Linked DNA regions of Rosistilla oblonga. The protein of the gene in region 2 interacts with the protein of the main gene of each other region in a pairwise test. Links are inferred from orthologs where the notes say so. Each region holds a gene or a part of one and is shown on either strand. Other genes may lie near its edges.

What was found.
Region 1: the proteins of CA51_RS22320 (region 2) and CA51_RS16810 interact in binary tests that used the Escherichia coli proteins (3 or more experiments, as listed by UniProt). The link is inferred for Rosistilla oblonga from one-to-one orthologs.

What each region holds. Positions count from the first base shown.
Region 1 is NZ_CP036292.1:4,761,326-4,776,234, reverse strand. What follows is about bases 4,074-6,882. They hold CA51_RS16810 (citrate synthase), read right to left. Parts: upstream 6,232-6,882; coding sequence 4,915-6,231; downstream 4,074-4,914. Other genes in these bases: CA51_RS16805 (PIN/TRAM domain-containing protein), read right to left, coding at 6,474-6,882; CA51_RS16815 (BBP7 family outer membrane beta-barrel protein), read right to left, coding at 4,074-4,705. In the rest of the region: CA51_RS16825 (carbohydrate porin), read left to right, coding at 312-1,724; CA51_RS16820 (hypothetical protein), read right to left, coding at 1,807-2,874; more of CA51_RS16815, read right to left, coding at 2,933-4,073; more of CA51_RS16805, read right to left, coding at 6,883-7,496; dgt (dGTP triphosphohydrolase), read right to left, coding at 7,900-9,042; CA51_RS16795 (peptide ABC transporter substrate-binding protein), read right to left, coding at 9,035-10,990; CA51_RS16790 (sensor histidine kinase), read left to right, coding at 11,262-12,701; rnhA (ribonuclease HI), read right to left, coding at 12,714-13,196; CA51_RS16780 (2-oxoacid:ferredoxin oxidoreductase subunit beta), read right to left, coding at 13,715-14,728; CA51_RS16775 (2-oxoacid:acceptor oxidoreductase subunit alpha), read right to left, coding at 14,794-14,909.
Region 2 is NZ_CP036292.1:6,273,062-6,288,061, reverse strand. The notes cover bases 9,636-12,535. They hold CA51_RS22320 (diacylglycerol/lipid kinase family protein), read right to left. Parts: upstream 11,593-12,535; coding sequence 10,678-11,592; downstream 9,636-10,677. Other genes in these bases: CA51_RS22315 (carboxylate-amine ligase), read right to left, coding at 11,646-12,535; CA51_RS22325 (hypothetical protein), read left to right, coding at 9,679-10,431. Outside these bases: CA51_RS22330 (GEVED domain-containing protein), read left to right, coding at 1-9,613; more of CA51_RS22315, read right to left, coding at 12,536-12,779; CA51_RS22310 (amidohydrolase), read right to left, coding at 12,906-14,111; CA51_RS22305 (phosphatase PAP2 family protein), read right to left, coding at 14,264-14,977. UniProt on the Escherichia coli protein: In vitro phosphorylates phosphatidylglycerol but not diacylglycerol; the in vivo substrate is unknown.

The DNA.
Region 1 (14,909 bases), 1.5 Mb from region 2 along the record:
CTGCAACTGGAATGGGGGAGGTGAAGCGGGAAATCGTCACAATCGAAACGATTGCTATCTATGCCTGGTTTTGCTTGCGCATGCGGCGTAATCGTCTCAGGATTCCTACAACCGGCAGATCCCGATCTCGGCCCGAGTCGGCTGGGACTAATTCACGCGAACTAAACACCATTTGGGGAACGCATCGCCTTGTCGCTCCGATAGAGATCTTCGCCTGCTGCCAACTGCGGCCAGGCCAATACCCAGCATCGATTGGTGTTCCTTCGCGGCGCGATCATGCGCTCCTATCGAGAACCTTACAGGCGACTGCAATGAAGAAACGAACATGGATGTTCGCGTTCAAATCGACCACCACACGTTTTGTCTTAGGCTTTCTGGTTGTGTCGTTTTCGGCACTTGTGGTTGGACCGTCGCAAGCCGGCGCGGAGTGCGCGGACTGCGATTGCCACTTGGCCGCCGGATGCGACAGTTGTTGCGATTCGGGGTGCGATGGAATCGGCGGCTGCAATGGGATCGGCGGCTGCGATACGTCGTGTGGGTGCCTGTCGTGCGAGGGACTCGAAAAATGTGAACTCTGCCAATCGTTGGCTCGGATTCGCAAGTCGTTTGCCGACTGCGGCATCACGATGGAAAACAACGTGACTCAGTTCTACATGGGAACGCCCAGCGGCGGCCTGAACAATGACTGGGGATACGCTCGCCACGGCGACTATGTGATGAACTTCGATTTCGGCAAGATGGGAATTCAGGAAGGGCTGTTCCTGAAGCTTCGCGCCGAACATCGAATGGGCGATTCGGTTTCGCAGAATACCGGTGCTCTTATGCCTGCGACGGTGGCCGCCGATCTGCCGGTTAGCGATAGCGAACACGTCTATCTGACCAACGTTCTGTTGACCCAAGCGTTGTCCGAAAACTTCATCATGTTCGCTGGCAAGATGGACACGCTGGATGGCGACATGAATGCCTTCGCCCACGGTCGCGGCATCCGCCAGTTTTCGAACATGGCGTTTGTCAGTGCGGCGATCGCACTGCGAACGGTTCCCTATTCGACGCTGGGTGCTGGATTCGCCTTCCTTCACGAAGGGAGTCCGTTGTTGTCCTTCTTGGTGCTTAACGCGACCGACACAGCAAACTCTTCGGGCTTCAGCGAACTGTTTGCCAACGGCGTCACGCTGTCGAGCGAACTGCGTCTGCCGACCAACTTTTTCGGCCTGCCCGGGCACCAGTTGATCGGCGGCTCGTGGAGCAGTCGCAAATATGTTTCGTTTGGCCAAGACCCGCGTATCGTTCTGCCCAACATTCCTGTGGCTAAGCAGGACGGATCGTGGTCGCTCTATTGGAACTGCGATCAATATCTCGTCGCCGATTCGCAGAATCCAAAACGCGGCTGGGGATATTTTGCTCGCGCAGGGATCGCTGACCAGGGCGCCAACCCGATCGGATACTTCCTGTCGGCGGGCCTCGGTGGATCGAGCCCGATCGCGTGCCGCAAAGCCGATTCGTTTGGTGTCGGCTACTACTATTCGGGAACCAGCGACAAAGTGGGGGCTCTGCTGGAAACCGTCGCCGGGCCGATCGGCGATGGCCAGGGAATCGAGATGTTCTACAACGTGGCTCTCAATCGTGCGATCACTCTCACCCCGGACCTGCAATACCTGTCGCAAGCCCGCGAAAATGTCGACGACGCGTTTGTCGCCGGGGCTCGTATGAACATCGCGTTCTAAAGAGTTGAGTGGCGAGCCGACGCTCGCATCCGATCCGTCCGCAGTCGAGTGAGTCCTCGCTGCGGCGTGAGGCAAGCGGAAACTAGCGTCTCAGCTGTGCATGATGCTTGCGGTTGAAGACTTCCGGATCAAAAGGATCGACCACGGTGGGCAACCGCTTCGGCTGAGATTCGCCCTCGGGTTGCAGCGGCTGCTGTGGCGAAGCTTGAACCGCAGATCCGTTGTCGGCAATCACCAGCGAATCGCTCGACTGTTGTTCAAATGGACTGATCGTCGCGCTGGTTGGGATCGGCATCGCGGCGTTTGGCGGTGTTACCGGAGCGGTGGCGAACTGGCTGCACCAATAGGCGAGGTTCTCAAACGCTTGAGCTTGCGATTTTCCCAGCGGCGCCGTTTCCGAACCGCCGTGACCACGCTGTGCATAATCCAGCAGCGGACTCTTCATCGGATCGTTGGTATCGATCCAAGTGACAACGTGTTGGAGGTTGCGATGAGTCATCGTTGCTGAAACGCGACTGACACCGGGTAGCCGGAGCAGCGAAAACTTGCTGTCGTCCGAATGCCCGTGGCACGCTCCACAGCGATTCATCAAAATCGGTTGGATCACGCGAGTGAACTGTTGCGTCGCAAGTGGCGAGATATGTACGTGATCGACGACCGGTTCCACATCCAGCGGTTCCTCGGCACTGACGGTTTTTACGGTTTCGGTAAACATCCGCAGTTGATGTTCCAGCCGCTTCGCCTCGGAATTGCCTGGCGCCAGTTGATGCACCTGAAGCAATTCGTTTGCCGACTCGCGGTACAAGCCGTTGTTGAGACACCACCGCGCATCGGCCAAGTGGGTGCGAACGCTTGGACGCTCGCGTTGGTCGAGTCGGAATTGGTAGAGCGATTGGAGGTCCGGGCCCCAACAGAGGACGCGTTCGACGGGCATCCGGATGATCGCACCATCGGATTGTTCGATCACGATCCGATCGCCTTCCTGTTGAGCGCTACCAAACAAAACTTGGTCGTTGGTCAACAGCACGGCGGCTTGTTCGGGTGCCTGGTCCTCGGCCAGCAGATCGCCTGGCAATACGACGACAGCAACCGCACTAAGCACCAAACTTAGAATGAGCGACGATTCGATAGGGGGGGCGATCCACTTCATGCGGTGACGTTAGCGATATTGGGACCGCGGGGTCAATAGAATGACGACGAATTCTTTTTTAGTAGGCCAGCTGCAATCCGAAATCGATTGCATGGATCCTCAGGTCGCTGACTTTCCAAGGCATTTCCGGGGCGGGAATGCCATTCAGCCCACCGGCAGCCAGTTGGCCGAGGTTCAAATTTGTGTCGACTTGATCGCCGGGACGCAGCACGCGGCTCCAATAAATAAAGTCGTATCCGACGTGGGCCGACCATCCGCGGTTGATTTGAAAGCCGAGATCGATGCCCAACTGCGGCATCATCGTAAACTCGTTCCCTTCGTAGATCCCGCGGTTGGTGTCCAGCACCAGCAGTCCGGTGTTGACGGAATTGATATCGTCGCCACCAGCCAGCGGCACCGTCGTTGTCGTGCGACCTGCTAGGGTCGCGGTCGTGTTTGTATTTCCCAGTCCCAGTTTCATCATCAACCCGACGCTCACCCGGCGATGTCGAGCTTTGAGGTCGGCACCTAGGACAAAGCTGTTCAATTGATTGTCGGTGCTGAATTGGTCCTGTTCGGCGATCGTCGTTCCAACGGCGAGACCCAGCGAGGAGTCGAGGGTCCGTTTAAAGTCGCGGATCTCGAGCGATTCCTCGAGTTCGTGGTAGTTGTATCCGGCGAACAATCGGATCTGGCGGCAATCGCTGCGGTCGATCACTTGGTAGGCGACGATTCCGCCACCTTGCATCTCCGAACTGGCGGTGACGGAAATGTTGCCTTCCAGCACGCCAGGAAATGCGACAAGTTCCGCGTTCGGACCCGTTGCGCCCGGTTCGACGCTGAAAAACGGACGGGCCAAAATTCCCGAACCATCGCTGCTGGCGGAGAATGTATCGTTCGTTTGTCCGAGGAAGAAGTAGCTCAGTTCGACAGTCTTCATGCCGCTCGGTTCCAGCACGCGGCTCAATGAGAATCGTCCACCCGATCGCGAACCGTCGACCAAGGTCTGGTCGCCAAACAGGACGCGCGTTTCGGGCTCTCCCAAAATGCCAGCCTGGCTGCGAGGCGTTCCGGCGGGGCTGTTGGTGACCAACGCGGGAACGTCGAACCCGGAGATCGACCACAGCAGGTATTCCGCGTTGAACGTCCATGTCGCTTGGCAGAAATTGATTCCCGCGGCACCGCAATTGCCGCCACAGTTGGGACATCCGCCGACAAGTTCGCCACCCGATTCGATGTATTCGCCGCCATATTCGGCTCCGACATAATCTCCTTCGACGTATTCCCCTTCGATATATTCGCCCTCAATGTATTCCCCTTCGATCGGTCCCAGCAGAACCGGATCGAAACTGGCGCGGGCGATCGATGGGGCATCGCCAGCGGGACTGGGAACCGTGGGAACATTCAGGCCGGGTGGAAACTGAAACGGAGCCGGCTCTTGAGGCGTTTGCGGTTGGGCGTGCCCAGCCAATGCGATCTTTGAATCGTCGAGCGAAGCGGGGTTGTTGCTGTCGCCGGTGGTGACGGGGGGACCAAAGTCTTCGTCGGTGAGATCGTCGGCAAAGGGATCGGTCACCGCGCGACGGGGCAGTTCATCCGGCGTCGCTTGCTGAGAGGCAGGCGACTTCGACGGCGGCGCGGTTTGGCTGTCGCGATTGGGAACCGCAGTCCCCGGTTTGCGATAGGGACGCCACATCTCAGCCGCTTTATCGGCTGACGTCGGCGGCTCAGCGAACGCGGCGGCACCGAACCAACAGCTGACCAGAAACACGATCCAACCGACACGCATCCGCTCGCCGGTGCATGTGTCGGGCGAAACCGTTGGGCAACGCGGGGCGAAGTATGGAATCATGAGGGCGATCACGAAAACTTTGGAAACGGTTCAGTCGGAACCTGCCAGACGCCGCACCCATCGCATCGATTCGCAATGGGACGACATCACATCAGGGACGGGAGTGTGGGAAAAAAATCCCGCACTCGTCAACGCCGACTTTAGCCAAAGTTTATAAAAGTGTCGATTTCGCCGAACTTCTGCCCGCTAGCAAACGCGGTCGCTAGCGATTAGCGGTTTTCGATTGGGACGAAATCACGCTTCGTAGGACCGGTGTAGACCTGGCGTGGTCGCCCGATCCGGGTGCCTGGCGAGTTGTGCATCTCGACCCAGTGAGCGATCCAACCGGGCAGACGTCCCATCGCAAACAACACGGTAAACATCTGCACTGGAATGCCGATCGCACGATAGATCACGCCGGAATAGAAATCGACGTTCGGGTAGAGCTTGCGTTCAACAAAATAAGGATCTTGCAACGCAACCTCTTCCAAACGCTGGGCGACGTCGAACAACGGATCCTTGATGTCCATCTTCGCCAACAGCGTGTCGCACGCTTCTTTGATGATGATCGCTCGTGGATCGCGGTTCTTGTAAACGCGGTGTCCAAAGCCCATCAGACGGAAGCCGTCTTGCTTGTCTTTGGCCATCCGAACGTATTTCTCGACGTCGCCACCATCGTCGGCGATCTGTTGCAACATGTTCACGCAAGCTTCGTTAGCACCGCCGTGCAGAGGTCCCCACAGGGCGCAGATGCCAGCGGAGATCGATGCAAACAGGTTGGCGTTGCTGCTGCCGACGATCCGGACGGTCGACGTACTGCAGTTTTGTTCGTGATCCGCGTGAACGATCAGCAACAGGTTGAGCGCTTTCACGAAATCGGGATCGGGGTGGTAATCTTCGGCTGGGGTGCCGAACATCATCTCCAAGAAGTTCTCGCAATAGGACAACGCGTTGTTCGGATAAGGGAACGGTTGGCCGACCGATTTCTTGTAGCTGTAGGCTGCGATCGTTGGCAGTTTCGCCAGCAAGCGATGGATCGAAATTTCGACCTCTTTCGCATCGTGCGGGTCCAACGAATCTTGGTAGAAGGTCGATAGCGCGCCGACAACACTCGAAAGGATCGCCATCGGATGGGCGTCGCGAGGGAATCCGTTGTAGAACGAACGCATGTCCTCGTGGATCATCGTGTGCTTGCGGATCGACGATCGGAACTCGTTCAATTGATCAGCGGTTGGCAGTTCGCCGTAGATCAGCAGATAGCTGGTCTCGACAAAGTCGCAGTTCTCAGCCAAGGTCTCGATCGGATAGCCGCGGTACCGCAGGATCCCGTTCTCACCGTCAAGGTAGCAGATCGAACTGGTCGTGCTGCCGGTATTTACAAAGCCTTCGTCGATCGTGATCAGGCCGGTCTCAGCACGCAGCTTGCTGATATCGATAGCCCGCTCGTGTTCGGTACCTTCGATCACTGGCATGTCGATTTGAGTATCGCCAACGCTCAATCGAGCCGTTCCGGTTGTTGTTGCTTCGCCGTTAGTCGCCGTACTCATCAAGGGGTGTCTCCAGGCACCATATTTCGAAACATAACTCCAAACGATTCGCTTCGCATCTTACCCGCGCGATAGCATCGCGACAATTCGGTTAAGCGAAAACCAATAGTTCGCATCCAAACTTCCCAGTCCAAGGGGGCAATTCGGCCGCTTACGCCGAACAGGCAATCCAGCCGCCGCCCGATCGCGTCCCCTCGCACGGCGCAACGATTGCCATACGAGGACTGCGAATCAAGGCGTGATCAGACATCGTGCCGGGTGAAGATCATTCGCCCGGCGCTGGTTTGCAAGGTGCTGGTGACGGTCACCATCAGATCTTTGGATATTTTGTCGCGGCCCCCTTCGACGACAACCATCGTGCCATCTTCCAGGTACCCGATCCCTTGATCCTGTCCCTCGCCCGCCTTGATCACTTTCAATTGGAACTGCTCCCCGGGCAAATACATCGGCTTCAGAGAGTTCGCAATTTCGTTTAGGTTGATCACCGGCACGTTGTGAATCTTGGCGACTTTGTTCAAGTTGAAGTCGCCCGTGACAACTTTGCCTTCGAGATGCTTCGCCAGCAGCACCAACTTCAGATCGACAGCCTGCCCGGCGAACTCGGGAAGGTCGCGATCGAAGATCTGCAGATCGACAGCATCGTTGGCGCGCAGACGGTTGAGAACGTCCAGCCCTCGGCGGCCGCGGGCGCGGCGCAATTTGTCGCTGCTGTCGGCGATGCCTTGCAGTTCGCTCAACGCAAACCGCGGCATGATCAATTGATTATCGAAGATCCCGGTGCTGACCAAGTCTTCGATCCGGCCATCGATCACGACGCTGGTGTCCAAGATCAACGGCTTAAAGCCTTTGACCTCGCGGACAAATTCGACGTACGGGATGATGAATCGGAAGTCGTCTTTGGTTTGTAATAAGAGGCTGATGCAGATGTAACAGAGCACCATTCCAGTCACCAAGCGAACCGGAGTCTGGAGGTGTTCAGCCAACAGCGGCGCCAGCGCGATCGTTAACACATAAGTCAGCAGCACGCCGACCAGCAAGCCGAAGTAGATCGATGAAATCGCGTCGATCCGTTTATTGGGAACAAAGACATCGATTGCGATCACCGCCAGAGCCAGCCCCATCACGATCGCCAAGTTGGCCCATGGCACCCACGCGGGCGTGGTCACTTGCAGCGATGAGTTGGCCGCTTGCACGGCGTAATTGATTAGTGCGGAGATTCCGCCTGCGACCAGCAGGAAGACCGCGCGTAGTAGGAGCAGGCCCATCGCGTATTCACCTTGTTGTTATATAAGTGTTTCTGGAGGTGGGGCGAGTCCACCGCTAAAATGCTCGCCAGCTTCCGGAACCTTAAATTCGGTAAAGCGATCAGACGGATCGCATGGGTGGGGGATTGGTAGTTGCCCGTGGCCAGCAAAAAAATGGCCGATACCAAATCGATTTGAAGATTCATCGGAAGCGATATCTTCGCATCCAATCATAAATCATGGATCCCAAAACATCCTTGGGGTCCGATGCAAAACAGAAGATTTTTGCATTAGATTCACGACAGCTACTGTACGGGTGTGCTGGGCGACTTTGTTCATTTTTCGCTCGGATTGCTCCGGCGGACTCATCGCGGACGAACAAACGGCCAGCTGCCGACAGCGAATAACGCTGCTACTGCGGGGGTTACCAGTCGGCCAATGGGCCGGCGCCAGAGAAGAGGTATTCGTGCTGCAGGTCGCAGAACCGGTCGGTCATCCCGGCGATGTATTCTCCCACCGCTCGGATCGGTCCCACGCTCGACGCGCGTTGCCGGAACCGCAGCGGCAGCCGATCGGGTTGATCGACAAGTCGCGAATGGAGTTGTTCCAGTCGTTGCCCCGCGGAGCGACGAATCTCCAGCAGTCGCGAATGGCGATAGATGTTGTCGAACAGGAACTTCTCTAACTCGCGCCGCTCGCTGCGGAACGATTCATCCTCCTCGACTCGCAAGCCTTCCTCGCGAACCTCCGCCGCCGTCTTCCCCTGGGCGGCGTGAATCCGGGGGATGTTGAACTCGAGAAAATTGCTGACCTGCAAATCGACCAACTCATGAACCAACGCCGGTCGCAGTTGTTTCGGCGGCAGGTTGCGATACTTCGCTTCGATCGATCGCAGCGCCCGCTCGACCAACGGGACTCGGGCGAGCTCCTCGATCGTCAGCAGTCCCAACTGCACCGCGTCGTCGATATCGTGCGCGTCGTAAGCCATCGAATCGGCGGCGTCGACGACTTGCACTTCCAACAGCGGCGCGGTCACGTTGGCTGGTTGGTGCTTGTTCGCTCGCGCGGTCTGCCCCGCCAAAACCTCGGCCGATAGATTTAAGCCGCTAAAGCGATTGAAGCGTTGCTCGAGGTCTTCGACGATCGTCAAGGCAAACTGGTTGTGTGAAAATCCGCCAGCCTGCCGCATGCAGTCGTGTAGAACGTCTTCCCCGCAGTGACCGTAGGGCGGGTGACCGATGTCGTGCATCAACGCCAAGGCTTCGATCAGATCTTCGTTCAATCGTAACACCCGGCCGATCGTTCGCGCGATCGAAGCGACCTCGAACGTATGCGTCAAACGCGTTCGATGGTAATCGCCCATGTCGCCGGTGAAGACCTGCATCTTACCGGCCAATCGACGGAAGGCCGAACAGTGCAAGATCCGATCGCGGTCGCGTTGGAACGGGCCGCGATAGGCATGTGTCGACTCGGGGTGCTTGCGGCCCAGCGAATCATTGCTGTGCATCGCGTAACTGGCTAACAATCCGTCTTCGCGGTCCGAGGGATGGGGAACGCTGTCATTCATCGTTGCTGTCGCGTCTACGAATCAGGTGCAACGGATGTTGGTCCATCACGTTGGGTTCAAACCCGGCGTAATCGGGGCTGAACAGGTTGGTCCGCGTGTAAAAATAGAGCGGAATGACGGGCAGATCCTTCAGGAAGATCGACTCCGCCTGACGCAGCAGATCCATCCGCTCCTGCCCGCTGGCGGCTTGCGATTGGGCGATCAATTTGTCGTATTCCGGACTGCTCCATCCGGTGCTGTTATGCGAGTTGCCCGTCGTCCACATCTCCAAGAACGTGTTTGGATCGGGGTAATCGCCGTTCCAACCGCCGCGGGCGATCGTGAAGTCCATGGTGAAGACTTTGTCGAGGTAGGTTCCCCACTCCATGTTCTCCAGCGATGCCTTGACGTTCAGATTGTTCTGCCACTGCTGTTGGATGACTTCGGCGATCGCGCGATGCGATTCGCTGGTGTTGTACAAAATGGAGAGCGTTGGCATTCCGCGGCCGCCGGGGAATCCGGCATCGGCCAACAACTGTCGCGCTAGTTCGGGATCGTAGCTCTCGCCGCTGGGGCTCTGGTATTCGCTCAGATAGGGCGGGACGATGCTTTCGGCCGGGATCTGCCCCGCCCGCGTGACCTCGTTGACGATCTGCTGTTTGTCGATCGCCAGATTCAACGCGCGGCGGACCCGCACGTCGTCCAACGGTTTGCGAGTCGTATTGAGTCGATAGAAATAGACGGCCAGCGAAACGCCGACCTTCGCATCGTCGCGCTCTTGAATCTCTTCGATCACCGACAGCGGAACATCCGAAGCCCAGTGCAATTGATCCTTCAGATACATGTTCAGCGCGGTCGTTTGCGACTTGACGCTGTAGGCGTCGATTCGGTCGAGATCGACGGCGTCGGTGTTCCAATAATACGGGTTCTTTCGCAACCGGATCCGATCGCGGATCCGGCGGAATTCCAGTTCGTAGGGACCGTTGCAAACCATGTTCTCCGACTTGGTCCAAGCCGGCGCTCCGTATTTCTCCACGCACTCGCGGTTCACGGCGAACAGCGTGTAGAAGCCCGTCAGGTAGGAGAAAAACGGAGTTGGTTCGTTTAGCTTGACGATCAGAGTTTGGTCGTCTGGCGTTTCCACACCGCCGAAGTGGGCAAAGTCGATCAGGACCTGATGGACCGGTTCAAGCTTCTTGCCGTCAAATTCACCGCCTTCGGTCTGCTTGGTGAAGTATCGAAGTTGCCCCTTGGCATCCCAGTCGATCCCCGCGTCGGTCTGTGGTTTGACGTCGATCGCATAGACCCAGTCGTTCTGCCAGTCGGCCAGCAGCTTTTTCCCCTCGTCGCTCGTCTCGTCTTCGATCTCGGGCCGCTCGGGTTTCTCGATCGATTCGAGAATGCCGTGCAGGACGGTTCCGCGAGGAAAGGGTTGCAGCGGATCGGGACTCCCCGGTCGGTCGCGGAGTTCCGCTTCGACGCGATCGCCCACGGCGACTTCCGCCGTGTTGTATTCCTTGCCGCCGACGACGTAATACAGCTGAGACGAATACTCCGACGCGGTCTCGGGGTGCAGCACGCGTTGCCAAGACCAAGCGAAATCGCGCGAGGTGACGGGAGTGCCATCGGACCACTTCATGCCGTCACGCATCCGGAACGTGTACGTTCGGCCATCCTCGGAGATCTCTGGTAAGTCGGCCATCCCCGGGACAAGCGTCACATCCTGCAGGCCGTTTTCGTCGACCGGACCGTCGGGGACCGATCGCAATAGGCCCTCAAAGAGCGCCTGCAGAATCTTGTGTTCGGGTTCGCCAGTGGCTCGCGCGGGGTCGAGCGTTTTGACATCATCGCCGTTTTGGAAGGCGAAATCGGCGGGTGGCAGCGTGGTAAAGGAGAGCGCCCAGATGACGGCGCAGCCACAAACACCAACCAGGAACCAAGGGAACGCTCGACGTATTTCCGGCGGCACGCGGCCATCCTCCAACTCGATCGGTCAGGAAGGGTAATGCAAACCGACAGTTTCTCAGAAACGCCCGACCAAGGGAACCCGCATTCATTTCCGCGGTTGCTAGCTGCGGGGCGCCGCAATTGCCGGTCGCATAACCGCTACATCCGCTACGCTTCAACAGACCCATCGAATGGATTGAATTCTCCATACTTTCGACCGCAATCCGACCCCAAGTTTTGCCGAAGCTGATATCAGACCAGCCCACCTAAAAAATCGATCAGGGATGAATTCGATGCCGAAGTTGTCAATGTTTCAGACCGGCCTGACCAACAATTCCATCACGCCAAAAGAGGACCCGCGGGTCGCGTTGGATTTCGCTGGACATCTGTTAACCGACACCGCGCACGATCTAAGGTCTCCCCTGGCCGCGGCTCGCGAGCTGACGCAATTGGTCGCCGATGGCGTCGAAGGACCGGTCTCCGAGGAACAGAAAGAGCATCTTCAGGCGGTGGTCGCGCGTTGTAACGACATGCAGCGGTTGATCGACGATATGTTGCACTTCGAGTGCGTTCGGACCGGCAGCCCGCGTATCGCCAAAAATTGGTTGCCGGCCAGCGGGCTGCCAGCTCAAGTTCAGCCGTTGATCGAGTCGTCTCGCCGCAGCCGCGGGGTCGGGCTGCAATGGATCGGTTTTGAAAACAAGCTGCCGCCGATGTTTGCTGATGGTGACAAGATCAAGCGGCTGTTGGTCAACCTGATCGACAACGCGATTCGTGTAACTCCCGAATCGGGAACGATCACCGTACGCACCGAATTGGCTCGCACCGGCGACCGGATCCGATTGTCGGTCGAAGACACCGGAGCCGGGATCGCACCGCAACAGTGGTCGCAGCTGGCCAAACGAGGCGTCAGCCAATTGGACGGCCATGGTCTGGGATTGTCGATCTGTCGACAGATCGCGGCGCTCCATTTCGGCCAGTTGGAAGTCAGCAGCGAGCCGGGCAAGGGAGCTCGATTCAGCATCGAACTGCCGACCGGAGGCCCCGCGGCGGTTGTCGATAGTTTTGCGCGTTGGCGCGAAACGATCTCGCCCGCAGCGGCAAGCGAAGCGTCAGCGGCGCATTGTGCAGGCGAGCGGATCCGGCCGGTTCGTCGACGCGTTGACCTCGCCGCCAATCGGCAAACGCTGCCAGTCGAAACGGCGCCACCACGATATCGCCGAAGCGTCGCGATGGTTGGGGTGACTGTTTCGGAGTTGTTGCCCACCGAACCGATGCGAGATCTCGACAGGTTTCTGCAGAGTCATTGCGAGATCCACGAATTGGTCTACCAGCTGCAGGAGGACCAGTGGGTGATGTTGTTTGACAGCAACATCGGCGAAGCGGAGCAGCGAATCGTAGCGATCGATCGAGCCCGTTCGCAAACCGGCGATATGCTGCTGGAACGCTGCCAACTGCAGTGGTCCAGCCCGTTGGCGCTCGCTGTTGGACGGCCCGCCGATCGCAGCAAATTGCAAGAGGCGTTTGTGACCGGGAAATTGGGCGTCCATCGCTCGTTATCGCGGCGTAGCAAAGAGCCATCTCAAAGCGAAGGTGTTGCCGATTCGCAACCGCTGTTGTCCGCCGTCGCTCAACAGCGGCTGGAGAGTGAAGTTCGCTGGCTGACGCAAAAGTTCCGCCAACGCCAGAGTCGTTTGCGTCGCCAGGTCGAAGCGATCCGGCCGAAGCACTAGAGCCGGCGGCGATTACAGGAATCGTTGGTACGCGGCGACAGCTAGTTGATCGCAGCGTTCGTTCTCCTCGTGCCCACTGTGACCTTTGACATGCTCAAACGTCACGGCATGGATCTGCAATTGGCGGTCGAGTTCTTTCCAGAGCTCGGCGTTTTTCAGCTCGGCAAACTTGGTGCCGACCTTGCGTCGCCAACCGTTGCGTTTCCAACCGGCCATCCATTTGCTGAGTCCCTGCCCGACGTAACTGCTGTCCGAATAGAGCGTCACTTTACAGGGACGCTTGAGCGCCTCCAAACCGCGGATCACCGCCAACATCTCCATCTGGTTGTTGGTCGTTTCAACCAAGCCCCCCGAACATTCCTTCTCCGTGCCGCTCTGCAGGTCACGCAAAACATACGCCCATCCGCCCGGTCCCGGATTACCGCTGCACGCGCCATCGGTAAACAGATGGATCATTCGCGTCGGTTGGCTTGGCGTCGAGGTCGCTGCGTCCAAAAGATCTTCCTGCTTGGAGTATGTAGATTGCGATTTCCGCCAGCACCGGTGTCCCTGTTCGACAGAGCGGACGGCCGGTAGAACTCGTTCGTTCGAATTGTGACTGTTAGCCCGTCGGAATACACCCTCCCCAAACGAAGTTTGCGGGGGAGGGTCGAACGAGCGAAGCGTTGTTCGGGGAGGGACGTCACAAGGTATCGAGCACGCCTTGATCCGGAGGAAAGCCCCTCCCTGAAAACACACTTGACACTTGTTTTCCGACCTCCCGGCATCTGCCGGGCGGGTGAATTGCATTGTCGTCTTGTCGATGCTTTCGGAGATACTTCACCCTCCCCAAACGAAGTTTGCGGGGGAGGGTCGAACGAGCGAAGCGTTGTTCGGGGAGCGGGCGTCACGAGGTATCGGGGCCGCCTTGATCTGGGCGAATGCCCTCTCCGAAAAACTCGCTAAACGCTGGTTTTCCGAACCTCCCGGCTTTGCCGGGCGGGTGCATCATGAACGGCCCAAAAGCGTCTCGACTACGACGCGACTTCCCAGGTGTCGCCCGAATTGAACAGAGCGTTCAGATCCGCTTCGCCATGTTTGGCTTTCGCCGCGGCGACTTGGTCGTTGATCTGTTCGTCGTAGGTCGCCACGCCTTCGACGTCGCGGAAGACGCCGATCGGTTCGGGCATCACCGGGTGACGCATGCGGCTGAGCAGGAAGTGCAGCGACGGATCCATCGCCTTTTCGTCGTGGAACAACAGATCGTCTTCCGCGACATCCTTCAAGTTGACGACTTCCAATTGAGTGCCAACCTGACGGATTCCCTTGTCGCGATTGGTACCGAAGATCAACGGCTTGCCGTGCTCCAGCTCGATCGTGTTCTCCAAACGCTGGCTCTTCTCTTGAGCGTACGCCATCGCACCGTCGTTGAAGACGTTGCAGTTCTGATAAACCTCGACCAGCGAGGTTCCCTTGTGTGCCGCGGCACGCTTGAGGGTCTCAGCCAAGTGTTTGACGTGCGCGTCGAGCGACCGGGCGACGAAGGTCGCTTCGGCGGCGATCGCTACACTCAACGGGTTCAATGGGTGATCGATCGATCCCATCGGCGTGCTCTTGGTGACCTGGCCCTCTTCGCTGGTTGGCGAATATTGCCCCTTGGTCAGACCGTAGATGCGGTTGTTGAACAGGACGACGTTGATGTCCAAGTTCCGCCGCAGCACGTGGATGAAGTGGTTACCGCCGATCGACAACGCGTCGCCGTCGCCGGTGATCACCCAGACCGAAAGGTCGGGGCGAGTCGCCTTCAGGCCCGTTGCGAACGTTGGTGCACGGCCGTGGATGCTGTGCATGCCGTAGGTGTTCATGTAATACGGAAACCGGCTGCTGCAGCCGATGCCGCTGACGAAGACTGTCTTCTCGCGGGGAATTCCCAGCTCGGGAAGGACCTTCTTCATCTGGGCCAGGATCGAATAATCGCCACATCCGGGGCACCATCGGATGTCTTGGTCGCTGGCAAAATCGGCGGCTTTTAGAACAGGTAAGTTCATGGGATCTATAGAGTTCGAGGACGTAGATTGTTGGGTGTCACCACCACGGTCGGACAGCGAATCCGTTAGCCGAAGTGCTGGTCATTGGGGGTAGGTTGATCAGCGATTTCATGGATTTGATCCATCAGTTCCGAAACGCTGAACGGCTTGCCTTTGACCTTGTTGAAGCCGATGCAGTCGA
Region 2 (15,000 bases):
TAGGGATCTGTCGGACGTCCACGTCCTGTTGCTGGATCGGAACGGCTCGATGATCGTAGATCAGGTCATCCAGGAATCTCGGATCGGAACGACCGTTTCATTAGAGGACGCCGTGCTGGTCCCTGCGGGAGACCTTGACGGGGATGCCGTACCCGATCTCAGGATCTACACGAGAAGCACCAAGCGGATTGTGCTCTTCAATAGCGACGGAACGGTCAAAGTGCAATCAATCAAAGACGCAGGTGACGACAGTACTGTCTATGACTTCTCCGCCACGCCGCTTCCGGATCTCAACAATGATGGCGTCAATGAAATTCTTGTAGGAACCCTTGTTAGAGCGTATGGCTATGGCCGCCGGGAACTGGTGATCGACTACCCGAGGCCGGAATTCACCCTGATTGGCGATCTGGGTGATGCACCAGACGTGGGAAAGGGTACGGCGGCGTGGGACTACAACACGTTTCTGACGGACGACGGTCCGCGACATGGCATGTCTGAGGGACTCTATCTAGGCGAATCGGTTAGCATCGATGAGCTGCCGAGCCTCTCGACCGCTGCAGATTCGGACGACGACGACGGCGTGGTCGACCCGGTGCGTGATCTGCACATCACAGGTGTGCCAACCATCGAACTACTGGTGACCAACGAGTCCGGTGTCGACGCAAAACTGTACGGTTGGATTGATACCAATTTCGATGGATCCTTTGACGAAAGCGAACGGGTTTCGACAGACGTTATCCCATACGGAATCAACCAGTCGGTCACGCTTGTTTTCCCTGAGTTGCCGCTCGGATTAGCAGGCGTCACTTACGCTCGTTTTCGACTCAGCACCGACGAAGCCGCCGCATTGCCGACGGGTGTTGCCAGCGATGGAGAAGTGGAAGACTATCTGGTCACGATTGAGACACCGTCTGCACCGGCACAAACGATGTTTGACTATGGCGATGCCGCGATCGGAAACTCCGGAAGCATTGTTTCCACAGCGACCACGCCGCAGCCTCAGCTTGTCGTCGGGGCGTTTCACAACATCGGAGACATTGACGGCAATGGGACAACTGATCTGGCCGTATCGGTGTTGATCGGTGGAAACTCTCCCGGCGTAGAGATCCATTTGATGAATCCGGATGGCACCGTGAAACGAGTGGAGTCAACCGCGATTCCTGTCGACCTTCAGACGCACCGTTTGGGCGAATCGTTCACGGGATCGGGGGACCTGAACGGCGACGGCATTCCCGATGTCGTCATCGGATCAACTGGGATCGGTAGCGAAGCCGCGGGCCGACTAGATGTCGTCTTTCTGGGTCGCGATGGGAAATCGATTGGTTCCGCAATCATCGGAGGCGACAGCGGAAATGGACCACCGCTGTCTGAATTAGCCGGTTTTGGGATCTCGGTCGCTTCGATCGGAGATATCGACGCGGACGGACACGATGATCTGGCCGTGGGGGCCGCGGGATTCGAAGGGGATGGCCGTGTCTTCATACTCCTGATGGGTGCGGATGGTGTGGTCGACGATTACGAAGTGATCACAGGACCGGGTGACTTCGGTAGCTCGGTCGTCAATCTTGGGGACCTCAACGGTGATCTTGTGACCGACTTGCTGGTCGGTGCCCCGACCTATTCTGACGCGCTCGCCAATCGCCGCAGCGGTGCAGCTTTCGTCGTGTTCATGAACGATGATGGCACGGAGCAAGGCCGGAACATCATCTCTCAGAGCACAGGGATCGGCATTTCCGCAGATGACCGGTTTGGAGCGTCCGTGGCATCGCTTGGCGATGTCAGCGGGGATGAGATCATTGATATCGCTGTTGGTTCTCCGTACGACAACACCGGCGGTATGAATCGAGGTGCCGTCTACGTCTTGCAGCTGGCAACGGATGGCTCCGTAACCGATATCTCCAAGATTGCCACTGGGATGGGAGGCGGTCCGGAAGACTCGGCGGACAACCACGGATCCTTCGGACAGTCCATCGCTGTGATGGACGATAACAACAGCAATGACCTGCCGGAATTGCTGGTCCGCGCATCCTCCAGCGACTATCGGGTTGAGCTGGCCAGTGCTTCAAGCGTCATGCATTCGCCATCGCACGGACTCGATTCGAACATTTTTCTGGGTTCGTTCGTCGATGCCGAAATTGCACCGAATCCGAACGATGCGGCGACAGGCGATGACGTCACCGGTTTTGGTAACGACGAAGATGGCTTGGTTAATCCATCACAACTACGAAATCTGGCCGTCGGTCAAAATCCGTCCGTCGATCTGTACGTCACGAACCTGACTGGGAGTGATGCAACGCTGTACGGATGGATCGATTACGACATGAATGGCGAATTTGATGAGGGCGAACAAGTATCCCTCTCTGTACCTTCTGAAGCCGTCGGTAAAGGCAGCCTTGGTGAGATAGTCACGCTAACGTTCCCTGAAGTTCCAGAAGGATTTTCGGGAACGACCTACGCGCGGTTCCGCTTCAGCACCGACGCAAGTGCGGCGGTTCCCACCGGTCATGCACTCGATGGCGAAGTCGAAGATTACGTCGTGACGGGACTTGGTAACGGCTATCAGAACCTCATCCCCGCCGGTTCGCTTGATCCCGGTTTTGGTGATGGAGGAGTCGTCAGTTCGGAAATACGGCAACCAACCGGCGATACCGGTGGCTACGTGGTCGCGTATCCATCAAACGGACAATCGCTGGTCCTGGGAAATGCTTCCGGGGATGTCACGGTCATGCGGCTGAACGCTGACGGTGGCGTTGACGGGTCGTTCGGCAACCTAGGTGTCGCTAAGTACCGGATGTGGTTTGACGGAGCCCGGATGTCCGCCAGCAGTATGGCCCTGGATGATCGAGGTCGGATCATTATTGTCGGGTCACTAAGCTTCACCGATGGATCAGGAAGAAGTGAGTTCGCGATCACTCGGTTAACCCCCAACGGGCACATCGACACCAGCTTTGGAATCGATGGATTTCAGTTCATCGACTTCGCTGAACGCAAAACGGGCGGCCCTGACATCGCTATCGACAGTCAAGGACGAATTGTGGTCGGTGGAAGTGCACAACATATCGACGATCGAGATTACGACTTCGCGGTCGCTCGGCTAACCACTGACGGAGTGCTTGATTCGGACTTCTCCGATGACGGGAAACACCATTTCGATATCGGCGGAACGACGGATATTTCAACGTCGCTCACCATCGATCCGCAGGATCGTATCGTGATGGGCGGCTACACGAACGTCCATTCGGGCATCCAAAACGATCTCGCCGTGGTTCGCCTGACGACCGACGGCGTACTGGATGAAAGTTTCGATAGCGACGGTATCCAGACAATCGACTTCAATCACAAGTCCGATCTTCCAGGCTCCGTCGCGATCGACTCGCTGGGGCGAATCGTCGTGACAGGGCGATCTATTCAAGGCGGCGAGACGGGAACGGACACTGCGGTCGCCCGATTGACAGCGGACGGAGCACTCGACACCACCTTCTCCGATGATGGCAAACAGCTCATTGACCTCTTTTCGCAGCAGGAGCTTACGACCGGGCTTGTCATCGACAGCAGCGATCGCATTTTAGTCGGTGGCTATACACGACTTGTGGAGACGAATGATGACCTGGCGGTCTTGCGACTGACAACCACCGGCGAACTGGACACAACCTTTGATGAAGACGGTATCCAGTTGATCGACTTTAATAAGATGCGTGATTATGGCGGCCAATTAGCGATCGATCCACAAGGCAACATTCTGGTTGGCGGTACCGTTCAGAATGGCACATCCTCGTCCGACATCGGCGTCGCTCGATTGACACCGAGCGGCGACTTCGACAGGACCTTTAGTCGAGATGGCAAACTGACCACGGACATTGGGAGCCCCGCCTCATCATATAGTTCGGCATCAGAGATTGTGGCCTATCAGCCTGATGGAAAGATGGTCGTTGTCGGAAACTACAATGGTGCCATAGTACTCGCTCGACATTTTGATGACGGAACGGTTGATCTTACCTTTGGTGATCGCGGCGTCGCGACGGTGGACCCCAATCCATTTAGTAGTTCCGGCAGCCCGATCGGCGTCCATGTCGACGCTCAGGGTCGGGGCCTCTTTGTAACTCAAGGACGACAGGAAAGTTCCAATTCGGGCACTCTAGAGGACATTCACATTTACCGTCTGACGAGCGACGGTGAATTGGATGTCAGCTTTGGAACGGATGGATTGCGCGTGATCGATTTCGACAGCCAACGCGACAATCCATCCGACTTCGCCGTCGACAGCCAAGGACGCATCCTTCTGGTGGGCATCTCGGGATCGAACCGTTTTCTGATCCGGCTCACGCCCGATGGTTTGATTGACCCGACTTTCGACACCAGTGACTCCAGCGGACTGTCCTATCCGACGAGTTACATTGCAATCGATGAAAACGACAATGTCGTGCTTGTCGGTCGTGCTTCGAATGACATCACTGCCGCACGATTCTTAGAATCAGGTCGCCTGGACCGAAATTTTGGAGACGATGGCATTCAACGCATTAACTTGGTGGATGGCAGTCAAGACAGCAACGACTTCGCGACAGGAGTGGCGATGGACAAATCCGGACGCGTCGTCGTCACCGGATATTATTATAACCCTTCGTCTTCGAGCTATCATCTGGCCATCTTATGGTTGAACCCCGATGGATCGCTCGACGTCAGCTATGACGACGACGGCAAAGTGTCATTTGACTTCGGGTCAGACAACGAACGTGTTTATTCTCAGTCCGTTGATAGTTCCAGCCGTGTGGTAGTCGGAGGATACACCACAGTGGCGGGAGTATCGACGTTTGCAGTCGCGCGCTTCAACCCTAACGGGACTTTCGACAAATCGTTCGGCGTGGAGGGCAAAAAGGTATTGGAAGGTACCGCAGGAACGATTAAGAGCGTATTCGTTGATGAGTTTGACCGAATTCTAATGGCTGACTCGAACTTCGCCATCCTCCGATTGCTGTCCAATGACGGTGCAGGCGGAGAATACCTGGCGAGTTTGCTGACGAAAGACTTCGGCGATGCACCGGATCTGGGAACGAATACAACCGGGTCCTACAATACGCTCTCCATCAATCAGGGGCCGACGCACGTCGTTTCTCCGTCAATCTTTATGGGTGCTGGCGTCACTGTAGAACTCGACGCGATTCCGGTTGAATCGGCCAATTCTGATACAGACGACGGAGTGGTTGCTGTTTCCCGTGATCTCATACTTAGTCTTGGCCAGGTTCCGATAGTCACCGTTCAAGTAACAAACGATACCGAAGTCGACGCCTGGATGTACGGCTGGATCGATTACAACGCCGACGGTGTCTTTGATCCTGAAACGGAACAAGCCACTAGTGTCAGCGTGAACGGAACAACAGCGGATGAACAACTGGTGATCCCGGCTGGCTTCAAGGGCAACGCGGTACTCGCGTTCCCCAGCGTTCCTATTACATCCGCAGAATCGACGTACGCCCGTTTCCGTCTGAGTACCGATGCTGCTGTCGCCAATCCCACAGGCCCAGCGGCCGATGGGGAAGTCGAAGACTATCAGGTCACGATTCTGACCAAAGACTTTGGTGATGCCCCTGATCGCTACGGGACACGAGTCGCTGACGGCGGGCCATCGCATCGTTACGCGCCTGGTCTAAGCATTGGTTCGACGATCGATCTGGAATCGGACGGATATGCAAGCAACGGGGCTATTGGCGATGACTCGGTCGGTGAGACCACGGATGAAGACGGCATCCTAAATCCCAATGTGCAACTCGACGTGACGCCAGGAGTCGCTCCTTCGGTTAGTGTGTTGGTGACCAACGACACGGGACTGCCTGCCAGACTCTACGGCTGGATAGATGTTGACCTCAGCGGAACGTTTGATTCTCACGAACGACGTTGGGTTGACGTACCTGATGGTAAAAACGCAGCTCAGGGGGACTTTGTAACCCTGCCCGATTTCCCCGCTATTGCCGAAGGTAAATTCGGACAGACCTATGCTCGGTTCCGACTTAGTACCGATTTTGGCGATGCCGTCGATGACTTAGGGATCGCCCTACCCATCGGATACGCTGTAGACGGCGAAGTTGAAGACTATTTGGTGACGTTCCTGAATCAAGACTTCGGAGATGCGCCTGATAGTTACAAAACATCGGAAACAAGCGGCGGCCCCTCACACCAAATTGACGCGAATCTATTGTTGGGCGATAGGATCGATAGCGAGCGGGACGGATTGCCAACTGTCTCTGCAAACGGCGACGATCAGTCCGCTTCGATTGATGATGAAGACGGATTGCTAGACGCCGCCAGTGACCTCAAATTAGTCGTTGGCGAAACTCCAAAGGTTCGCATCGTGGCAACGAATCTAACCGGGCGGATGGCGGCTGTTCATGGCTGGATTGATTTTAATGGCGACGGTGATTTTCTTGACGCGGGAGAGCACCAATACAAATCCATCGCGAGCGGCGCTATCAATGCTCAAGTCGATTTAATATTCCCGCAGATCGACGCGGAATTTTTCGGCACGACGTATGCCAGATTCCGGCTAACCACTGACTTTGTGGAACCCCATGCGGTTGCCCCAACGGGACGACTAATTGATGGCGAAGTGGAGGACTACGTTGCTACGATCTCCATGCCTCTAGACCCCACGACGTTGAGTCCTCAAGAATTCAGTATAGATACGCAATATTCTCTCATGCTCGGTAGCCAAAATATTGACACCCTGGGGTTCGACAGTCTAAGTACGAACTATGGTGCTTCGGTTTCAGCATTCCCTAAAATCGATGATGAATTTTCAATATTCGTAATTGGTGTCCCGGGACCAGTGGTAGATTCAGGTAGCGACGTTGTCGAATCGGTCGTGGGGAATGGGGGCCAGTTCCGACTGATCTATAGAGATGCCAACGACAACTACCACCATACACTAAGATGGGGTTGGGAGACGGAGTATCTGGGAGAACGACACGCGACCGCGATTGCTTCTCTAGGGGATATTGGCGGCGATGGAACGCAGGAGATCGCGATTGGCCGCACAGGAACGGATTTGCAAGTTGCAGAAGATGGTAGTTGGACGCGAGGAAATAAGGGTGAAGTGAAAATTCTATCTCGTGGCGACGACGGAAAATGGACTGGAATCGCTCACCTCCGATCTGGGAATGATGGCGTTCCTCTATTGGCCGATCATGATCAGTTTGGCTACGCGATTGCAAATGTTGGATTGATCGATAACGATGACGTTCCCGATCTTGCGGTCTCAGCGATCGGTCATGGAATTGGCCAGGGGGCGGTCTACATTTTGTTAATGAATGAGGACGGCACCGCCAAAGACTATACCCGCTTGGAAAGTGGAAATGGCATGATGCCAGAACTCCCGGCTGGAACGCAGTTCGGGCGGTCAGTCACATCTTTGGGAAACGGGCTCATTGCGGTCGGTGCGTCGGGGAACGGCACGGCTGAGTCCATCTATATTATGCAACTTGGCAGCAATGGTCAGCTTGTCAGTCAACCCGTTCAATATGCGCCTGCAAGTGAACAGCCGAGCGGTTTCGGAGATGCCGTAGCCAGCCCGGGTGATTTAAATGCCGATGGAGTGGCCGACCTGCTGGTCGGTGCTCCGCTCTATGGAGCACGGGGCGCCGTCTATGTCTTGTACCTTAACTCAGACCACTCCGTTCGCGGCACGGATCTTTTGACAACCGCAACGACCGGTATGCCAAGCCTACAGCTTGGTGAGCGATTTGGTAGTTCGATCGCAGTGTTGACCGAACTGGGGGCGGATGGCATTGTCGAACTAGCCGTAGGATCACCAGGATACGGAGACTACGACGCCGGACGTGTACGGCCGTTTCTGTTGAAATCTAAGCTGACGCCGGATACCCTCGCTGATGCCGTCGCTGTATTGTCCGATGAATCAAAAGATATCGTGACCACCGCCGGAAATAGCAACGTCTCGGATTGGCTACAGGCCGTCTCGGAGTTACCTGCTTTCCCGCGGCCGAATGATATCGTCACGATAACATTGAACCTGGAAGAAGCAGGGATTGAGAATAAGTCCTACGTGGGCCTGACCGTAACTGTCCCCAGCGGTTACCAACTGGTCATTAACGGCTCCAACGGCCCCGTCACCTTCCAAGGTGCGTCCCCTGCCCTGACCGTTGTCTCCGGCGATGTTTTCGTTCTCGGTGACGTAACATTCACCAACGCCACCGACGCTCCCACCATCCTCGTCCAGGGCGGAAGCCTGACGCTGCGAAATAGCATCATCGAAGAAACGACGACGGCCGATCGACCGGCGATTCACGTCACAGGCGGAACCGTTGATTTGGGGACTGCCAACGATCCCGGCGGGAACACGATTATCATCCATGGCGATGGCGATCTTATTGAGAACGCTAGTCCTGATCCGTTGTCAGCGATCGGCAACACGTTCCAGATCGATGACGTCCCGATCGTTTCGAAATTTGAAATCGAAGCCGAGATCACCGACTATTTGGAGCAGCACGATGCGGGATTGGTCAGCTACTTCGCCAACAAGGTTTTCGATAGCCTCGTTGCTGGCACGCGGGACCTCGACCTGCTGTCGCTGGTTGCTGATCTAGAACTGACCGATCCGACGTTCGTTATCACGGAAGCGGTCAACGGCGAAGCCGAAATCCTCAGTGACGATCATACCGTCCGTTTCGTTGCCAAAGAACTCGGTTCCGCCAGCTTCCGTTATTCGGTTCGAGTCGATGATGTCGAAGTCGCCACGCGAATCGCCCACTTTGATGTCACAAATTTGCCGCCTGTGGTTGCCGTCGAACTTGCTGAGCTGACGGTCGACGCAGGGGATGTTGCGACAAATTCCGGTACGATTGCGGATTCCGAGGGTGATACGATTACATTGTCAGCATCGATCGGCACGATCATCACATCGAACGATGGCAGTGGAACCTGGACTTGGTCTCTTGACACCAACGACGTGCCCGACGGTAGCCACACCGTTACGATCACGGCCACCGATAGCGTCGGAATCACTTCACGCACGACGTTCAGCCTGACTGTTAATCCGGCAGCGAAACCGCTGGCGGTGACTGGCGTAACGGTCAACGACGGGGCGGTCCAGCGTAGCAACACGACGGAGTTGGCGATTCAGTTTGATCGTGATTTCGATGCTCAAGCTCTGATCAATACGGGGCAAATCATGAACTCAGTTTCGCTGCATACCGGAGCAGGTTATAGCACCGATGTCGCCCTGACCGCTGATCAATTCCGTTGGGATGCGGCGACGAGCCGGTTGCTGATTGATCTAGCCGCGGCAGGCACTCAAACACGCCTAGCCGATGGACGGTATGAACTGCGAATTCACAGCACGATTGATTCCAGTTTTGTAGATTCCGATGGCACCGATGATGAAATCCACCGGTATCAGTTCCATCAACTCCAAGGCGACTTTGATGGAGACGCCATTGTCGGAATATCGGACCGAGACACCTGGTTCGACAGCTCCAAGGTCCGCTTCGGAGCACGTCTGGGAATGTCAAGCTATGACTCGACATTCGACTTTGATGGCGATGGCATCCTCTCCACACGCGACTACTACATGTGGCTTCGCAGTTGTGTGGGGAAACAGTTGAATTAACAGCGAGCACCCAGAAACACTCAACCTTGAATTTATCCGTATCCGGTTGTAATAAGAGAAATCTAATGATTTTCAGCCTACTCAACATTCGAACACGACTGATTGCCACGTTGGTGGCAATCGCTGTCTGCAACGTCAGCCAATCACAGGCAGGCATCATCACAGCTAATTTAACGACGCTCGATCCTATTCTGTCGGGACAAACGGTCAACTTTGACATCGACCTCCTGAGCGTCGCATTGCCAAATCCCACGGACAGCATCATCTCAGTGACTCTCGACTTCACGGCCAGTGATGCTGCACTGACCGGCGCCGGCTTTGACTTCTCTGGGTTTTCGTTTGTTGCAGACCCAGGGCTTATGGGTGAGTTGGGTTTCTCGTTTGATCCAGATGTTTCCGACGACGGGCGAGTCACGCTGGATGCGGACGTGCCACCATTCGGTACTGATTCTGGTATCCCGAATGGTACCGGTTTCACTCGGTTGGGAATCTTGTCGGTCGTCGCTCCAGCACTGGCTGGCGACTACAGCGTCAACTTTTCTGTGGACAGTTTCGATCCAATCTTTGGCACATCGCTGCTCCTTGACGACTTTTTTACGACCCTGGCCCCAAGTGTTCAGGGGGCAACCTTCACTGTCGAGCCCAGTACCAGTGCCATCGTCCCGGAACCTACCAGTCTAATGATCTTCGGATGCATCTCCGTTAGCCTGATGTTTCGCTCGCGCAACACTCGCCGTGGCCAAGCACATCGTATAACAAGTTTGGTGCCAATGCCTTCCGAAAACTTGTCCCAAATCGCTTACACGACTCGTCATTGATCGTAGGTTGGGAGCCACTGGTTCGACAGAGCATCATGCTAGGTGATGCAGCAACACCTCGGTCAGACGCTCTCGAGATTCTTGCTTTGCCTGTCGCACTTAGTCGTCAATAATCATGCATGCAAACCGATGAGATGAGATCTTTCCCTCGCAATGGCCGTAACGGGTGCGTACCTTTCTTCCGCGGCACCGTGAAAAACGTCACGGAAAGTTAGGGAAACCGAAGCAGGGGCACTCAGTCTGGGATCAGGTCACCACCTCACTCTGTTCGAATTCTGGTCCCACGAACATATTGATTGCTGCGGGCATGACTTGGAATTCGACAGGTTCCTGTTCGATCACTTCACCATCGAGAGTGAACCGCATCGCGGGGTTGGAGCGGAGTGTCAGGCGGCTCGCCTTTTGGAAGAGGATCTGTTCGCACTCGAGGAAGTTGCCCAGTAGATTGCCGGCGATCATCTCCAGCATGTCGGTGGCGTCGCCGTCGCGGATCAGGATTACATCCATCAGGCCGTCGGCGGGAGAAGCTTCGGGAGCGACGACGATGTGCCCCGCGTTGGTCTTCCCGTTTGCCACCAAGACGGCCCACGAATCGAAGTCTTTGATCTCGACGCCATCGATCTCCGCCGCGATCTGAAAGCTCTTCATATCGGTCAGCACGCCGATCGCTCCACGCAGGTAACTGAACGCTCCCCAACGCGACTTCAGTTCATCGGTCAGCTCCTCCGAGACGCGGACGCAGTTCCCGCCGGCGGCAACGTTTGCGTAATACTGCTGCAACCCCTCGCCCCGGATTCGGATCACGTCGATCGCGACCGATCGGCCAGCTGAGATCAGCCCCACCGCCTGATCGATGTCGTCGGGGATCGCCAGCGTACCAGCGAAATCGTTTGCGGTTCCCAGCGGGATCACCGCCATTTGCGGCCGTCGCGCCTGATCGATCTGCATCAGTGCGTTCACGATTGCGTTGACCGTGCCGTCTCCTCCGGCCGCGATCACCGTGTCGTCGCTGCCTTGCAACGACTCTTCGATCGTCGATCGCAAGTCGACCTTACGCGTCAGTTCGACACAACGGGTTCCGTCGGCGTCCATCGCGCTGCGCAACCGTTCGATTTGTGCGGCTCGACCAGAGCCTTGATTCCAGATCAACAGATGACTCATATTGTCCTACATGAGCAGAGAGTAAGAGAGGGCGTTTATGTGAGGGGAGTGTTTCAGCAGGCTGCGGGCGAAGTGTCGTTTGCGGTTTCTTTGATCGCCGCCTGGACGACAGCCGCCAGATTGCCTTCGGTCTGCATTGTCATACGCTGCCGATCGGCGCCACAGCCGTCCCGCACGACGCTTTGCACAAACGCTTCGACACACTCGCGGTCACCCGACGCGGCCAACGAGGGAGCGATGTATTCGAGCATCCGAGCTGCCGATTCCGTCGCCGTGACCTTCTCGCAGGTCAATGGATCCAGCAGATCCGCGCTGACTCCATAACGTGCGGCATGCCAGATCGCAAACGACAACAAATGCGATCGGATCGGCGGATACTCTCGCCCCGCGTGAATGTCGTCACAGGTCTGCATCACAAGAGCACGTACCAGGCCCACGTGTCCGACGCAGTGCTGCAACGATGTGATCACGTCGGCGCATCGGTATTCGATCGTCGGCACTTTGACCGACAGGCGGATGTCCCAGTAGATGAAGCTTTCGTCTTTGATCGCTCCCGATTTCGTCAGCTCGCTCAAACAAGCTTCGTAATCGTCCAGATCCTGGAAATGTGGCGGCGCACCAGCCATCGGCCACTGCACCCAGACCTCGCGGCGATAGCTGGCGTAGCCCGTGTCCTGCCCGTTCCAAAACGGGGAATTTGCTGTCAACGCTTGCAACAGCGGCAACCAACGCCGCGTCTGGTTCATCACGTGCAAGCCGAGCGTCTTGTCCTGCATGTCGACATGGACGTGGCAGCCGAAGATGAACAGCGAGCGGGCGATATGTTGGAACTGTTGCCCCATCGCTTGGTAGCGGAACTTGGGCGTCAGCGTTTCGGATTCGGGCAGCGGAAAGGGATTGGTCCCCGCCGATACGAGCGCCGCTCCGGTGTTTGCCGCCGCATCGATCAACAGCTTGCGAACCCTTTGCAGGTTGTCGCGAACCTCGTCGAGCGTCTCGCAGACATTCGACGCCATCTCGATCTGGTTTAGATGCAGTTCCCGTTGGATGTCAGCTTCGGGCTCGCGTCCCAGCTGCCGCAGGACCTCGCTGCATTTGGGGATCAGCCGCCCCGAAGTCGGGTCGACCAACTGATATTCTTCTTCGACGCCAACGGCGGGAACTTTCGAGCGACTGAAGGAAACCATGGAAACTCACCAGCAAAAGGAATGATTTGTCGAACCGGAGATTCGAGGCAGTCCTCGCTCGCGGGACGAGCCGAGGCATATTCGACGGACGATCGCGCGGGACGCGATGTCGCGTTGCTTGTAGCGTCAGCGGAGATCGATAGCTGCCAAAGCCAACGCCGCCGCGCCATAGGGCAATGCGGCTTCATCGATGTCAAAGGTTGGGGTGTGCAGCGGTTGCTGGCCGATCTCGATCCCAGCGACGCCGATCCGCATCATCGCTGCGGGGACCTTCGACCCGAAAAAGGCAAAGTCTTCCGCTCCCATGCTCGGTTGGTCGATCTGGTGTACGTTCTCCTCGCCGACGATTCTTCCTGCCGCGATGCGAAATGCCGCGTTGATCAAGGGATCGTTGATCACCGGCGGCGTGTGACGGCTGTAGGTCACCTTTGCTTCGACGGGGTATCGCAACTGCAGCGATTGGGAGATCCGATCGATCTGGTCTTTCGCGTGCTCCGCCGCGGCGATCGACAGCGTCCTCACTGTTCCTCCAAGCGACACCTTGGCAGGGACGATGTTCGCCGCCGACCCGGCTTGGATCTGCCCTACATTGACGACGATCGGATCGCGGGCGTCGTACGAACGAGGCAGGCGAGAGTAGACCTCGTGGATCCACGCGGCCGCCGCGCCAACCGTGTCGCCCGTTAAATGAGGCCGAGCCCCGTGGCCCGCTTTTCCGGTCAGCTCCATCTCAAAGACATCGCAACCCGCGGTGAAGGCGAGGTCGCGGAATCCAAACGTGCCGACGTTGCGAGACGGATCGACGTGCAACGCGATCGCGCAGTGAACCTCTTGCAACGCACCCGCATCGATCATGTGGATGCCACCGGTGCTCGTCTCTTCAGCGGGTTGGAAGATCGATCGGCTAGCGCACGTTGTCGGCAATTCACCGGCGTCGCGCATCTGCTTCAAGATCGCTGTCGCTCCCCAAACCATCGTCGCATGGGCGTCGTGACCGCAGGCGTGCATCACCCCGGCGGTTTGGCTGGCGTAACAAGCTTCCAGTTGAGTCTGCAGCGGCAGCGCATCGATGTCGCCACGCATCGCGACGCGACGTCCCGGCAGCGGAGCACCTCCGTCGATGTCGGCCCAGACGCCGCGGCGTCCTCCGGCATATTGAGGTGTTAGGTTGAGTTCGGCGATTCGGTCAGCGAGATAGGCCGTCGTCGCAAACTCATGCTCCGATAGCTCGGGAGCTTGGTGCAGCGAGCGTCGGATCTGCCGCATCCGCGGGGAGAGCGATTGAGCTCGCTGCAGCACCGCGCGGCCGATATCGGGGACTTCGGTTACCATCGGACACCGCCTGTTGGGCATGGTGTGTTGAGCAATGGAACATCGATTCGAGAGGGCATCGATTCTGTATCTTCATTTTCGTATTCGCAGCGGCCGGCAACCACCGCCGGTTGCCTTTGCGAAGAGACAGAGATGCAAACGGTGTGCCGGTTTTAGCGCGAGGCGAACCGACGGGCGATCAACCAGCAGACGACGGCCCAGACGAGTCCTGCCCCCCAGCCAGCGAGGACGTCGGTTGGATAATGCACGCCCAGGTAGACGCGGCTGATTCCCACGAGAACAGTCGACAGCACGGCCAGCCCAAGTACGTAGACTCGCACCCAGAAATGTTTCAGAACCGGAGCCAGCAGAGCAGCGAGAGTCAGATAGACGACCGCCGACATCATCGAATGGCCGCTGGGAAAGCTGCTCGTATAAACTTCGGCCAGGTGTGGCACGACGTCGGGACGCGGTCGGGCGAAGAACTGTTTCAGCAGCGAACTGACGATGATCCCGCCGATCGTGGAGACCAGCAGCACGACCATCGTTCGGTACGCGCGGTGGATCGCCAGGAATCCGGCCGCCGCGGCGATTAACATCGAAAGGACCGACACGCCGCCAAGGCCCGTGATGTCGCGGCCAACCTCTCGCATCCATCGAGGGCCGATCGGTTGCGTCGGATCATCCGCTTGTCGCATCGATTGAACGACCCAGCGATCAAAATCTGCGGTGCTCCCCTCGGTCACCTCGTCGGCCAATTCGATGAAGCCCCAGCTGACCGCCACAACTAACAGCAGCGCGATCAGGACGATCGGTTCGCGACCGCGGAAGTATTTGATTCCTGAAGCCGTCCAAGAACGCAGGTGTCGCGGAGCATTACGGAGCACGGAATGCGGTTCCTTTGATCGAT